DNA from 3 places in the Streptomyces sp. NPDC057486 genome. Region 1 is predicted to be linked to each of the others. Evidence: riboswitches for the same ligand, from Rfam matches in the RefSeq annotation. Region 1 holds a riboswitch; each other region holds the start of a gene.

Region 1 (4,922 bases):
TGCGTTGCGGGAGGCATTGAGGCGTTCGGCCCTGCGGGCGGCCTCGTCGCGCAGTGCGTTCAAGGACTTGGCGGCGGCGGTCGCCTCCTCCTTCGCGCCGTTGTACTGCTCGGTGGCGACCTCGGCGTCGTGGTACAGCCGGTCCACCTCGGCCTTGATCCGGGCGGGGGTGGGCTGTGGTTCGGCGTGCGCGGAGCCCGGCAGGACGGCGGCGGTCGCGGCCCCGGCGAGGGCGAGGGTGGCTGCGGTGCGGGCGGCGGAGCCGGTGTGCGGGCGCTGCCTGGGTTTTCGATGCACTGCCACAGGGGCGGGGCTCCTTGGGTCGACTGCCCGTCGGGGCCTACCGGCGGGCCGCTGAGGTCCGGCGGCGGGACACCAACAGGGGGAGCGGCCCGCCGCCGGATTTCTCGGCGGGGTGACCGGGCTGCCGTCCGGGTGCGGAGCGGTGGTGAAGCCGGCCACCTGGACAGGGACGCTAAGCCCGGGGCGCGAGGAAGAGTCGCAATGACGGCTATTGCCCGAATTTGGCAATGTATTGTCGCCGAGTGACTGGAAAATTCCGTCAGAGTCAGGCAATTGGTACAGATGCGAGCGAAATGCCGGGTAGCCCCCACCTCGCCGAAGAGGGGTGATATGGCCCCGGCTAGGCTGCGGCCTCATGGACGTACTCATCAATGTCTTCGTCGCGCTGCACATCATCGGCATCGCCGCCCTCCTGGGCGGCTTCCTGACCCAGATGAAGGCGATGGGCGCGGGCACGGCACGCTTCGTCCCGGCGATGCTGCACGGAGCGCTGACCATGCTGGTCACCGGTGTCGCGCTGGTCGGGCTCAACCAGGCCGACGACCACCCGGTCAACAACATCAAGATCGGCGTGAAGCTGGCGGTCCTGGTGGTGATCCTCGCGCTGGTCTACATCAAGCGGGACGAGGAGAAGGTCGAGAAGGGCGTGTTCGCGGCGGTCGGCGGACTGACGGTCGCCAACATCTTCATCGCGACACTCTGGACCTGAGCCGGACCCACCCGCACGAGAAGCGAGCCCCTGCCGGACCCGGCAGGGGCTCACTCCTTGGAGGAGCTCGGCGTCACGCCGGGCGCACGCTGCCGTAGATCGGCATGTAGTAGATCGACTCCTCGCGGACGTTCGCCCCGGGCTTCGGGGCGTGGATCATCATGCCGTCGCCCTTGTAGATACCGACGTGGCTGATGTCGTCGTAGAAGAAGACGAGGTCGCCCGGTTGCAGGTCGGCCGTGGCTATCCGGGTGCCGATCTTCACCTGGTCCCAGGTGGTGCGGGGGATGTCGACGCCCGCCGCCTTCCAGGCGGCCTGGGTCAGCCCTGAGCAGTCGTACGAGGAGGGGCCCGTCGCTCCCCAGACGTACGGCTTGCCGATCTGGGCGCGGGCGAAGGCGAGAACCTTCTCGGCCTTCGTGGTGGCACTGGTGTCCGAGCCGGTCCCGGTCCCGGTCCCGGTTCCCGTGCCCGTGCCCGCCCCCGTGCCCGTGCCGCTGGTGGAGGCGGCCTTCTTCGCCGCCTCCTGGGCCTTGCGGTCCGCCTCGGCCTTGGCGGCGGCCTGCCGGCGGGCGAGTTCCTCCGCCTTGCGCTTGGCCTCCGCCTCCTTCTCGCGCTCCAGTGCCGCCAGCCGCGCCTTCTCCTCGGCCGTCAGCTTCGACAGCATCGTGCGCGCCTCGCCCAGCTTCTTCTGGACGGATTGCTTGCTGGTCCGGAGCGTGGCCTGGGACTCGGTGAGCGTCTCCAGGCTCTTCGTCGCCTCGGCGCGCTTCTTCGCCGCCGCTGCCTGCTGCGTACGGAAGTCCGTGACCGCCTTCTGCTGCTGGGCGGTCATCCGGTTCATCAGCTGGTTCTGGTCGAAGTACGACTGCGGGTCGTCGGCCAGGAAGAAGGTGGCGGTCGGGGCGATGGAGCCGGTGCGGTACTGCGCGGCCGCGTAGTTGCCGAGTGTTCTGCGCGCCTCGTTCAGCTTGTCGGCGCGCTCGGCCACGTCCTCCAGCAGGGCGTCGACCTTGCCGCGCTGCTTGGCGGAGGCCTCCTTCGCCTGGTTGTACTGCTGGGTCGCGGTGCCCGCCTGCCGGTAGAGGTCGTCGACCTTCTTCTGCACGTCCTCGATGCTGGGCTTGGGTGCGCTCGGGGCGGCCGTGGCGCTCTGGGTCGACAGCAGGGTCACGCCTGCCAGTGCGGCCGTCGTGAGCCCGACGGCGGGGGTGGTGGTGCGTACCCGGCTGCGCGGTTTGCGATGCGATGCCAAAGCCGGCATCTCCTTCCGTGGACCGCCTACCGGGTTAGCTGTCGGGTTCGGGCGGAACGGAAGGCTGCCCTACGGTCCGAGTGGGGATACAGACCGATTCACCCCGGTTTCGCATGTGGGTCCCCGGTTCCGAACTTCCCTGTGGGCAGCGCGGATTCGGCGGGGGAGCCCGCTCGGCGTGGTTCGCCTCAAGGGGGTACGGGCCGCCCGACGGAGCACGCTAGCCAACCGTGGTGCCGCTGTGAAGCTTGATGTTCGATATGCCCGATACGTTTTCGTGACCTTGGTGAAGAGAGGTCGGAGGAGGCGGTCCGGGCCCCGATTCCCTTACGGGGCGTGGGTGGGCGCTCTCCGTGCGTAGGTGCCTTCCGGTCGCGCTTTCCCATGCGGCCGCAGAGTGTCGGTGCGTCGCCCTAGACTCGTGAGGCGATGAGCAGCCTCTTTGACGACAGTTTCCTGGCCGGCCTCCAGCACTCGGAGGAAGAACCCCCGCCGCCCCCCGAGGACTCCGCACCCGAAGCGGTGCCGGAGGACCTCTTCGCGGGTGTCTTCGACGCGCCCCCGCCGCACCGGGACGCGTACTACCGGGACGGCGCCCACCGCCCCGCCATCGACTCCGCCGCCCTGCTCGACGGGCTGAACACCGAGCAGCGCGCCGCGGTCGTTCACGCCGGATCGCCGCTGCTCATCGTCGCCGGCGCGGGCTCCGGCAAGACCCGGGTGCTCACCCACCGGATCGCCCACCTGCTGGCCGAGCGGGGCGTGCACCCCGGCCAGATCCTCGCGATCACCTTCACCAACAAGGCCGCGGGCGAGATGAAGGAGCGCGTCGAGCAGCTCGTCGGACCGCGCGCCAACGCCATGTGGGTCATGACGTTCCACAGCGCGTGCGTGCGGATCCTGCGCCGCGAGTCGAAGCGGCTCGGCTTCACCTCGTCGTTCTCGATCTACGACGCGGCCGACTCCAAGCGGCTGATGGCCCTGGTCTGCCGCGATCTGGACCTCGACCCGAAGCGCTTCCCGCCGAAGTCGTTCACGGCCAAGGTCTCGAACCTGAAGAACGAGCTGATCGACGAGGAGACCTTCGCCGGCCAGGCCGCGGACGGCTTCGAGAAGACGCTCGCCCAGGCGTACGCGATGTACCAGTCCCGGCTGCGCGAGGCCAACGCACTGGACTTCGACGACATCATCATGACGACGGTCCATCTGCTCCAGGCGTTCCCCGACGTCGCCGAGCACTACCGACGCCGCTTCCGGCACGTCCTCGTCGACGAGTACCAGGACACCAACCACGCGCAGTACACGCTCGTACGCGAGCTGGTCGGCCCGGCCGGAGAGGCCGACGCCCCCGCCGAGCTCTGCGTCGTGGGTGACGCCGACCAGTCGATCTACGCCTTCCGCGGCGCGACGATCCGCAACATCCTCCAGTTCGAGGAGGACTACCCGAACGCGACGACGATCCTGCTGGAGCAGAACTACCGCTCCACGCAGACGATCCTCTCCGCCGCCAACGCGGTCATCGAGCGCAACGAGAGCCGCCGCCCCAAGAACCTCTGGACGAACGCGGGCGAGGGCGCCCGGATCACCGGCTATGTCGCGGACACCGAGCACGACGAGGCGCAGTTCGTCGCCGACGAGATCGACCGGCTGACCGACGCGGGCGACGCGAAGGCCGGCGACGTCGCGATCTTCTACCGGACGAACGCTCAGTCCCGTGTCTTCGAAGAGATCTTCATCCGCGTCGGCCTGCCCTACAAGGTCGTCGGCGGCGTGCGCTTCTACGAGCGCAAGGAGGTCCGGGACATCCTGGCCTATCTCCGGGTCCTCGCCAACCCCGAGGACACCGTCCCGCTGCGCCGCATCCTCAACGTTCCCAAGCGCGGTATCGGCGATCGCGCCGAGGCGATGATCGACGCACTGTCGCTGCGCGAGAAGATCACGTTCCCGCAGGCACTGCGCCGCGTCGACGAGGCGTACGGCATGGCGGCCCGCTCGGCCAACGCCGTCAAGCGGTTCAACACGCTGATGGAGGAGCTGCGCACGATCGTCGAGTCCGGCGCGGGCCCCGCCGTGGTGCTGGAGGCGGTGCTGGAACGGACCGGCTATCTCGCCGAGCTCCAGGCGTCCACGGACCCGCAGGACGAGACGCGGATCGAGAACCTCCAGGAACTCGCCGCCGTCGCGCTCGAATTCGAGCAGGAGCGGGGGGAGTCCGCCGGGGAGGAAGGTGCGGGCACGGGCACGCTCGCCGAGTTCCTGGAGAAGGTCGCGCTCGTGGCCGACTCCGACCAGATCCCCGACGAGGACGAGGACGGCTCCGGCGTCATCACGCTGATGACGCTGCACACGGCCAAGGGGCTCGAATTCCCGGTGGTGTTCCTGACCGGCATGGAGGACGGCGTCTTCCCGCACATGCGCGCCCTGGGACAGGTCAAGGAACTGGAGGAGGAGCGGCGCCTCGCGTACGTCGGCATCACCCGTGCCCGTGAGCGGCTGTACCTGACCCGGGCGGCGATGCGCAGTGCGTGGGGCCAGCCCTCGTACAACCCGCCGTCGCGGTTCCTGGAGGAGATCCCGGACCAGCACCTGGAGTGGAAGCGGACCGGGCCGATGGCGGCCCCGGCCGGACCGACGTCGGGGATCACGTCGTCGCTG
Region 2 (4,922 bases), on a different contig from region 1:
CCGACGACGCCAGGAGGCCCACGTACCCATCGACAGGGCCCACGCACAACCCGTCCGGTGGATTCGTGGTGCTGCAAGCAGTCGTACGAGGGAAGGAGAGTGAAATGCCTGAAATCTCCGCACCTGTGATCAAACTCGTACGGCAGACCACCGAGCCTGTCGCGGCGCAGACCCTGCGCTCGACGGCGGCCGCGGTGATCGCGTATGTCGTCGCGGTGTGGACCCTTCCGCAGCCCGCACCGCTGACGGCTCCGCTGACCGCGCTCCTCGTCGTCCAGGTCACCCTGTACGCGACACTCACCACGGGCATCCGGCGCGTCAACTCCGTCGTCGTCGGGGTGCTCATCGCCATCGGCTTCAGCGCCCTGGTGGGGCTGAGCTGGTGGAGCCTGGGTCTGACGATCTTCAGCTCGCTGATCATCGGCCGGATGGTGCGGGTGGACGAGTTCGTGCCGGAAGTCGCCATCAGCGCGATGCTCGTCCTCGGCGTCTCCCAGGTCGCCGCCACCGCGTGGGACCGCGTTCTGGAGACCCTGATCGGTGCGGGCGTCGGCCTGTTGTTCAACCTGCTCGCACCTCCCGTATGGGTGCAGAACGCGGGCGTGTCCATCGACGAACTGGCACGGGAGATGGGACGGATGTTCCGGGCCATGGGCGAGGAGGTCGGCGGCCACATCTCCGTCACGCAGGCGGCGGCGAGACTGCACGACGCCCGCAGACTCGACCACGACATCGTGGCCGTCGACGCCTCGCTGCGGCAGGCCGAGGAGAGCCTCCTGCTCAACCCCCGGATCCGGCAGGGTCTTCTGTACCGCATCGTCCTGCGTACCGGACTCGACACACTGGAGATCTGTGCCGTTGTGCTCCGCGTGCTGGCCCGCACGCTGACGGACCTGGCCAAGGCCCGGACGGAGGAAACCATGTTCCCGCAGGACGTGGCCGCCTCGCTCCGGGAACTCTTCACGCAGATGGCCGACGCCATCGAGAGCTTCTCCACGCTGATCACCACCCCGGTGTCCGCCAATGCCGAGGAGGCGGAGTCGAGACTTGCCGACGCACTGGCCGCCAGCCGCGCCACTCGGGACGTGGTGGCCGACCTCCTGCTCGAGGACGTCCAGGAGCACCCCCGACAGTGGCAACTGCACGGTGCGCTGCTCGCCGAGGTCGACCGCATTCTGGATGAGCTGGACATCGACAAGCGCGCCGAACGCCTCGGCGAGGAACTCGACCGCCACTCCGCCGAACTGCACGAACGCCATCCCCGGCTCGCCGCACTGCGGCGGCGGCTCGGCAGCCCCCGGGCCACGCAGCCGACAGTCCCGGGAGCGTGACGCGAGCCGACAGGAGACCGCGCCCCGCGACGCCCGAATGCCTCGGCCCTGCTGCCGCCCGCACACGCGAACGCCCTCTGCAGGGTGGGCACTTCACACCACCGATCGGCGCCCGGAGTCCGGCACGGCTGTTCGGCGCAGGCGGACCGTGCAACCCGGCCTTACGATGCAGGAGGGGCACCGGAAGCCTCGGAGCGCCGGGGCCGAGACCCGCAGGGTCCGCGGTCCCGCGCCTGATCACGGAGACACGTCACATGGCACCTGACCAGATCCCAGGCATCGATCTCGCCGCGGCTCCCAGCGGGGCGGGATGTGCGGACTGCCTGGCGGGCGAAGGACCGGGATGGTGGCTGCACCTGCGCCGCTGCGCCGCGTGCGGTCACATCGGCTGCTGCGACTCCTCCCCCTCGCAGCACGGTACGAAGCACGCACGCGAGGCAGGACATCCCTTCCTGGCCAGCTTCGAGCCGGGGGAGAACTGGCTCTGGAACATCGAGACCGAGGAATATTACGAGGGATTGGAGCTGCTCCCGCCCACCTCGCACCCGGTCGACCAGCCGACCCCGGGACCCCGGGACAAGGTCCCCTCGGACTGGGAGCAGCAGCTGCACTGAAGCCGCGCTCCTCAGCCACCGGCAGACATATGGGTCCTCAGGCACGGATCGGTCGTCCCGTCGGGACAGGCGAGACGGCCGATGTCCCAGCCGGCGCGCCCCGCTCCGGCCTGATAGGCGCTTTCGTAGAAGGCGAGAACGGCCGCACGGGGATCGCTCTCGGTGCGGGCCGCGTCGTACGGCAGCACCGCCAGATGGCTGCCGCCGCGATCCACCCACTGCGCCGACACCGGAGTGAGCGGTTCCTCCGCCAACCGCGCCGGTTCGGGAGCGGTGTACGAGTAGAACGCGGGAGCGGCGAACTTGTCGTCACCGAACCAGAATCCGAAGCTGATCACTTCTCGGGAGTAGGCCTCCCGCGTCACCGGGTCGACCTGCTGGGGCTGGTCGATCTGACGCTCCGAAAAGCGGGTGTGGGCGATATCGAAGGTGTGCCAGAAATGGTGCACGGGACTGACTTTCCCCGAAAACCGCGCCGCGAATTCCTCCAGTACCAGTGCCACTTGACTGAGAACCTGCCAATACCGGTTGGCGTGTTCGGGATCGTATGCCGCGTGCTGGGTGTCCTCGGCGAACGGCCGCTCGGCGTCGGGCAGATCAAATGGCCTGGGCACGTTGATATCCACCTTGATGCCCAGTGCTTCCAGGGCGGCCATGACCTTCTTGTGGAAGGACGCCACAGACTGGCCCGAAAGTGGGAACGAGACCGTCACACCGTCCAGTCTTGTGATGACGAGGCGATGGTCGACGAAGTCGAAGTCCACCGTGAAAATCGGGTTGCCGTCGATCTGCCCCATGGGGCGGGTGGTGATACCGCGGCCGGTGAGGTGAAACGGAACGTTCCACCAGTGATTGCGCCGGACGCTGGCCGCGAGACGGATCTTTCCGACGACCTGCGCGAAGCGGTGGAGCGTCTCTTTGGTGTCACGCCACTCGGCGAGCGGCATGGGCGGGAACAGCTCCATCGCCATCACTTCTTTCGTGCTGCCGGACGGTCCCGGTGGGCGGGCAGGGCGTTCTTCCGCACCATCATGGCCATGCCGAAGGCGTACGGCACCTCGTGCGGCCGTCGTGGTGTCGTTCGTGTGAACCTGCGCGACCAGGCCGGGGTGGGCGGCCACTCGTGCGCCGCAGTCGGCGCAGATGCGTGACGTGCGACTGGCCCCGGTCGCCTCGTGGGAGGCGACCTTCCCGACGAGTCGGAGGCCCGAGGGCCTGTCCGTCGAAGCCAATATCTGCTAAATGTCGGAATTTTGGCGATTAAGGGAAGTTGCTCGACTGTCCGATGCATGCGAAACCCTCACGGGTCGGGGTCTTACGGGTCGGGCAAATCGCCCTTTTCGGACTGAGTGGTGAGAGTCACCTTTCGGGCGCGCGGACGCAGCGGCGTGCCGCCCGGTTCCCTGCTGCGCCAAGAAAGTTGGCTTCGTGGGCCGGGGTGGATCAGGTGAAATTCCGCGACTCGATCTTGTAAATGAATTGTGATCGAGAAATGGGGGCTTGTTCAGGTCGGAGTTTCTCGCCTACGGTCACCGTCAATCCGGATGGAACGCCGAATCCTGCCGCCGTCCGGTAACCCGACCATTCACGTACGGCAGGAGCGGGGGACCCAGGCAAGCCGCCGATCCGGTATCCGGAACGGCTAGGGGTGAAGTCGTATTCCCATACGGCGAGGCAACTCCAGCCTCAACCCGACAGCTCACCTCGTAGGCGACGGAGAGGAATGCGCCATGCCCGCAATGGGTAACCACCGTCGTCGTAAGTCCGGTTCGCTGACTCGCGGAATCATTGCCGTGAGCACGGGCGGAGCCGCTCTGGCTCTTCCGATGATCGGGGCCACCGTTGCCTCGGCAGCGCCGGCGCAGTCTGTCACCGCCGTCGCCAATGCGGTGGCGCCCGCTGCCGCCCCCGCCAAGCCGACTGCCGTGCGGGCGGCTACGCCCTCCACCTATTCCGTGATAGCCGGTGACACCCTTTACAAGATCGCCCTGAGTCAGTCCGTGAGCGGCGGTTGGCAGCAGCTGTACAAGGACAATCGAGCGGTCATCGGAGCCGACCCCGGCGTGATTCACCCGGGCCAGAAGCTCACCATCGGCGCCAAGGCCGCGCCCGCGGCGGTCGAGTCCACGACGGCCGCGAGCACCGCCGCTGTGGTCACCCCCAAGCCCACGACGTACACGAACGACCTCGACGGCTGGATCAAGGAGTCGCTGGCCGTCATGGCCAAGCACGGCATCCCCGGCAGCTACGACGGGATCCACCGCAACATCATGCGCGAGTCCTCGGGCAACCCCCGGGCCATCAACAACTGGGACTCGAACGCAGCCAAGGGCACGCCGTCCAAGGGTCTCCTGCAGGTCATCGACCCCACCTTCCGGGCCTACCACGTGCCCGGTACGTCGATGGACCCCTACGACCCGGTCGCCAACATCACGGCCGCGTGCAACTACGCCGCTGCCAAGTACGGCTCGATCGACAACGTGTTCGGGGCCTACTGACCCCCGGTTGCGTCGATTCGGGAATGACGGGTGGCGAAGGTCCGACAGGGCTTCGCCACCCGTTCCCGTCGGTCCTGTCCTCCTGCCGCGCGGTCCGGGGCGACGCGTGACGTTGCGTGTCCGGGTCCCTCGATCGGGTGCATATTACCCGCAGGTATGTAGTGACTTGACACGCAAACAGCAGTAGAACCAGTTTCACTCTGAAGAGAGTGAGGCGTGTCACATGAGTGACTCTACCATGCATGATGCAGGCACCGAGGGTGTTTCGCGTCGAAGATTCATCACAGGAACTGGTTCTATTTTAGGAGCCGTGGCCCTCGCGGGTCACACCATCCCGGCCCGGGCCGGGATCCGCTCCGCAGCCGCTCCGATCGACTCCGGAGCCCATGTCCCGGCCCTGGTGATCGGCACCGGATACGGCGGCTCCGTCGCCGCACTGCGTCTCGCCCAGGCAGGCGTCGACGTGCACATGATCGAAA
Region 3 (4,922 bases), on a different contig from region 1:
ACCGATCTGGTTGACCTTGACGAGCAGGGCGTTGGCGGAGCCCTCCTCGATGCCGCGGGCCAGGCGCTCCGGGTTGGTGACGAACAGGTCGTCACCGACGATCTGCACCTTGGCGCCGAGCTTCTGGGTGATGACGTTCCAGCCGGCCCAGTCGTCCTCGTACAGCGGGTCCTCGATGGACACCAGCGGGTACGCGGAGACGAGCTCCTCGTAGTACTCGGTCATCTCGGCGGCCGAGCGGGACTTGCCCTCGAACTCGTACTTGCCGTCCTTGTAGAACTCCGAGGCGGCGACGTCGAGCGCGAGCGCGATGTCCTTGCCCGGGGCGTAGCCGGCTTCCTTGATGGCCTCGAGGATGAGGTCCAGGGCGGCGCGGTTCGACTCCAGGTTCGGCGCGAAGCCGCCCTCGTCGCCGAGACCGGTCGACAGTCCCTTGGTCTTCAGGACCTTCTTCAGCGTGTGGTAGACCTCGGCGCCCCAGCGCAGGGCCTCGGAGAAGGACTCCGCACCGATCGGCGCGATCATGAACTCCTGGATGTCCACGTTGGAGTCGGCGTGCGACCCACCGTTGAGGATGTTCATCATCGGGACGGGCAGCAGGTGCGCGTTCGGGCCACCGAGGTAGCGGAACAGCGGCAGGTCCGAGGCCTCGGACGCGGCGTGTGCGACGGCCAGCGAGACGCCGAGGATGGCGTTGGCGCCGAGCGAGCCCTTGTTCTCGGTGGCGTCCAGGTCGAACATGGCCTGGTCGATCAGCCGCTGCTCGGTGGCGTCGTAGCCGACGAGCTCCGGGCCGATCTGCTCGATCACGGCGAGGACGGCCTTCTCGACGCCCTTGCCCTGGTAGCGGTTGGGGTCACCGTCGCGAAGCTCAATGGCCTCGAACGCACCGGTGGAGGCGCCGGACGGAACAGCAGCACGGCCCGTGCTGCCGTCGTCGAGGCCGACCTCGACCTCGACCGTGGGGTTTCCGCGGGAGTCGAGGATTTCCCGGGCTACGACGACGTCGATGGACGGCACGAGGCATCTCCTTCTGGGATATGACGCTGGTTGTGCAGGGTCGCTTTGGCCTTGCGACAAGAGCCTAACCGGCTGGGCCGCCTCGGTCCGCCGACCGCCCGCCTCCTGGGACGAAAAAGGACCCAAGGGCACTCATAGCAGGGCAAAGATCCAGATTTCTACTGGACGGTAACGACAACAGTTGAACGCTGAACGCAGGAACCCCGACCCGGCGCGTACGGGGGAATCCGCGCCGGGTCGGGGTGCTCGGGGAGGAGGGAGTCCGTATCTACGGGGAGCCCGTGTCCACGGAGGCCCGTCCTACTTCGTCAGGTGGAGCTGCTGACCCGGGTAGATCAGGTCGGCGTCCTCGACGATGTCCTTGTTCAGCTTGAAGAGCTGCTGCCAGCCGCCCTTCACCTCGTGCTGCGCGGCGATCTTGCTGAGCGAGTCGCCGGGCTTCACCTTGTACTCGCCGTCGCCCTTGGCGACCTTCGCGCCGGTCGGCGTGGTGACGGTCTTCTTGGCCGCGGCCTTGGGGGCGGTGCCGCGGTTCGCGCGGGAGGCGGCGGGGGCCTCGGTGCGCTCGGCCTGCTTCGGCGCGGCCTGCTTCGACTCCTGCGCCGGGGCGCTCTGCTGCGCGGTGGAGCCGGTGTCGACGCCCGGGTCGACACCGTCGTTCTTCAGGCCGCCGGCGCCGGCGCAGCCCCAGGCACCCGGGCCCTGCATGTCGAGGAGCTTCTCGGCGGTGGCGATCTGCTGAGCCTTGGTGGCGAGGTCGGCGCGCGGGGCGTACTGCGTACCACCGGCGGCGGCCCAGCTGGACTGCGAGAACTGCAGGCCGCCGTAGTAGCCGTTGCCGGTGTTGATGGACCAGTTGCCACCGGACTCGCACTGGGCGACGGCGTCCCACGTGGCGACGGAGGCTGCGGAGGCACCGGTCGCACCCATCAGGGGAGCGGCGATGGCGGCACCGGTGACGCCGGCGAGCGTGGCGACACGGACGGCCTTGGACGGGCGACGGTGCTTGCCCTTGCTGTTCAGCAGCATGGAACTTCTCCTCACCGACGCCTACGAGGTGAGCTGTCGGGTTCGGGCCAAGTGAGTTGCCCGGTCGCGTGTCCTAGCACGCGACTTCACCCCGAGCCGGTCCTGACGGTCTTTCGACCGTCGGGCCCGGCGGCTTACCTGGGTCCCCCGCTCCTGCCTACGGCGCTTTACGCGTCTGTTCCCTTCGACCGACGGCAGGATTCGGCGTGACGGTCGACGGGGCCCGCGGTGCGAGCGGTTCCGACCGTAAACGTACGCAACCTCGACATTCAAAGATGGGCATAACGGACAATCAGTCCTTACATGCATCCGATCGCACAGTGTTTTCGCAGGTGAGGAGCCGTGCGGACGGACCCGGCAGACGCGACACGCCAGTTGACGCAAAGAGACCCATGTCTCACTTACGCATAAGCGGACATAGGTCCCTGAACTACCCCGATTTTTGGGGTACTTTTAGCTGTTTATCAGACTGCCCTCACTTCGACTTCGCGCCGAGTTCGAGGCTCTGGCCAGGCAGGATGAGGTCCGGGTCGCCGCCGACCGCACCCTTGTTCGCCTCATAGAGAGCGGGCCATCCACCGGGAACCTTCTGTGCGTCAGCAATCGCCGAGAGGCTGTCGCCCGGCCGGACGGTGTAATCGCCGTCCGTCGCCGCCGCGCGCGTGTCGCGCCCCTCACTGTTACCGCGGGAAGCATGCCGACCCGAGTCCCGGTCGCCGCCCCTGCCCGTGTCCTGGCTCACCTCGGAGGCCGGCGCACCGCGGTGCTTGCCACCCGTCCCATTGTTGGACGAGCCAGACTTCTGGTGCGAGTCGGATGAATCAGACTTCTTGGACGACGGTGTGGCTGACGGCTTGCGCGACGCCTTGTCCGAAGGCGTGGCGGACGCCTCGGCGGACGGCGCCTCGGACTCATCCTCGTTCTCACCCTGTTCGGCCGACGGCACGATTCCCGGGTCGACCCCCGGCAACGACCCGTCCTCCGTGAGCCCGGAGATCACCGCACAGCTGGGCCACGCCTTCGGCCCCTGGTCCTCCAGGACCTTCTCGGCGACCGCTATCTGCTGCGAGCGACTGGCGAGGTCGGCGCGCGGGGCGTACGCCTTACCGCCGTACGCCTTCCAGGTGTCCTGCGAGAACTGAAGACCGCCATAGAAGCCGTTGCCGAGGTCGGCGCTCCACATGCCGCCGCTCTCGCACTCTGCGACCTGGTCCCAGGTCGTGGCGCCGGCGGCGTGCGCACCGGCCGCGCCGAGCAGGGGGATGGCGATGGCCGAACCGGTCACGCCTGCGGCGACGACGATCGCGGGTGCCTGGCGAGGGCGACGGTGCCTGCCGTTCGCGGAGCCCATGGGATTGCCTTCCGTGTGACTGACAAGTGACTGGTGAGTCGAACGGTGAACGTAGCGGCACTCGAATGCTTGTCACAAGTCGATGCAGCGCAGATCACGTGAAAGTCACAGAGTTGACAGAGTGTCACTTCCACCGGAACGCAGGCCGGGACCGAACTCCACCGGAAGCGTGCGCAGTCCACGCATGATGAGCCCGCCACGCCACCGCAAATCGGTAGGTTCCACCGCAAGCCGTAGGTCCGGGAGGCGCCTCAACAGGGTGGCCAGGGCCGCCTGCCCCTCCAGTCGGGCAAGCGGTGCTCCCAGACAGTAATGGATGCCGTGCCCGTATCCGAGGTGCTGATTGTCACGCCGCGCGAGGTCCAGCGTGTCCGGGTCCGTAAACCGTTCCGGGTCCCGGTCGGCGGCGGCGAGCACCACCAGTACGGGGTCGCCCGCCGCGATCCGCTGCCCGCCGAGGGTCAGCGGCTCGGTGGCGAACCGCCAGGTCGCCAGCTCCACCGGACCGTCGTACCGCAGCAGTTCCTCGATGCCGGTCTCCAGCAGCCCGCTCTCCCCCGCATCGAGCGAGCGCTGCAGCCGCTCCCGCTGCTCCGGATTGCGCAGCAGGGCGTACACCCCGTTGCCGATGAGGTTGACCGTCGTCTCGAATCCCGCGAAGAGGAGGATGAAAGCCATGGCGGCGGCCTCGTTCTCGGTGAGGTGCTCGCCGTGGTCGCTCGCCCGGATCAGCCCCGAGATCAGGTCCTCCCCCGGGTTCTCCCGCTTCCGGTGGATGAGCTCCGCGAGATAGCCGCGCATCTTCTTCACCGACCGGGCCACCCCGCCGCGCGGACCACCGCCGTGGCGGATCATCATCCCCGCCCAGTCCCGGAAGTCGTCCTGGTCCTCGCGCGGGACACCGAGCAGGTCACAGATCGCGTAGATGGGGAGCGGGAACGCGAAGTCGTGGATGAGGTCCGCGGATCCCTCCTCGATGAAATTGTCGATGAGGTGGTCCGTCAGCTCCTGCACGCGCGGGGCGAATTCGGCGACCCGGCGCGGCGTGAACGCCTTCGAGACCAGCCGGCGCAGTCTGGTGTGGTCCGGCGGGTCGATGTTCAGCAGATGCGTCATCAGCTCCGCCTTGCGCTCGCCCGGGATGCCGGTCTTCCCCTTGGCGTGCGCCGGCTCGTCGTGGTGCGCAGGGTTCTTGGAGAGCCGGGTGTCGGCGAGGGCCTGCCGGGCGTCCTCGTACCGCGTCACGAGCCATGCCTCGACCCCGCTGGGCAGCGCGGTGCGGTGCACGGGACTGTGCTCGCGCAGCCAGGCGTAGGCAGGGTACGGGTCGGTGGCGAACTCCCAGGTGAAGAGTTCGGGGGCGTCGGCGGGGCTGTCGTTCACCCCCTGACGTTATCCGTTGGCCTCCGCGGCGAGGATCGCGTCCCGGTAGGCGCGGCCCGCAGCGCGCAGGGCGGCCTCGGGGTCCGTGCCGTCCTGTTCCGCGCGGACGGCAAGGGCGAGGAGTTCGTAACCGATGCTG

What was found. A riboswitch is a leader RNA that binds a small molecule or an ion and turns the genes downstream of it on or off. The one in region 1 is predicted to bind cyclic di-AMP.
Region 2: it holds a riboswitch for cyclic di-AMP, as region 1 does, so the genes downstream of both, ACFU6I_RS14005 (transglycosylase SLT domain-containing protein) here and ACFU6I_RS24730 (NlpC/P60 family protein) in region 1, are expected to answer to the same signal.
Region 3: it holds a riboswitch for cyclic di-AMP, as region 1 does, so the genes downstream of both, ACFU6I_RS09875 (transglycosylase family protein) here and ACFU6I_RS24730 (NlpC/P60 family protein) in region 1, are expected to answer to the same signal.

Annotation. Positions count from the first base shown of each region.
Region 1 is NZ_JBHVEE010000055.1:27,654-32,575, forward strand. It holds gene ACFU6I_RS24720 (C40 family peptidase) at 1-303, opposite strand, end outside; gene ACFU6I_RS24725 (hypothetical protein) at 659-1,012, shown strand; gene ACFU6I_RS24730 (NlpC/P60 family protein) at 1,086-2,276, opposite strand; cyclic di-AMP (ydaO/yuaA leader) riboswitch at 2,275-2,439, opposite strand; gene pcrA (DNA helicase PcrA) at 2,697-4,922, shown strand, end outside.
Region 2 is NZ_JBHVEE010000023.1:70,002-74,923, reverse strand. It holds gene ACFU6I_RS14020 (aromatic acid exporter family protein) at 105-1,331, shown strand; gene ACFU6I_RS14015 (UBP-type zinc finger domain-containing protein) at 1,586-1,945, shown strand; gene ACFU6I_RS14010 (DUF5996 family protein) at 1,957-2,910, opposite strand; cyclic di-AMP (ydaO/yuaA leader) riboswitch at 3,486-3,671, shown strand; gene ACFU6I_RS14005 (transglycosylase SLT domain-containing protein) at 3,676-4,443, shown strand; gene ACFU6I_RS14000 (GMC oxidoreductase) at 4,667-4,922, shown strand, end outside.
Region 3 is NZ_JBHVEE010000014.1:55,929-60,850, forward strand. It holds gene eno (phosphopyruvate hydratase) at 1-1,020, opposite strand, end outside; gene ACFU6I_RS09875 (transglycosylase family protein) at 1,321-2,049, opposite strand; cyclic di-AMP (ydaO/yuaA leader) riboswitch at 2,053-2,224, opposite strand; gene ACFU6I_RS09880 (transglycosylase family protein) at 2,525-3,400, opposite strand; gene ACFU6I_RS09885 (cytochrome P450) at 3,506-4,783, opposite strand; gene ACFU6I_RS09890 (nucleoside triphosphate pyrophosphohydrolase) at 4,793-4,922, opposite strand, start outside.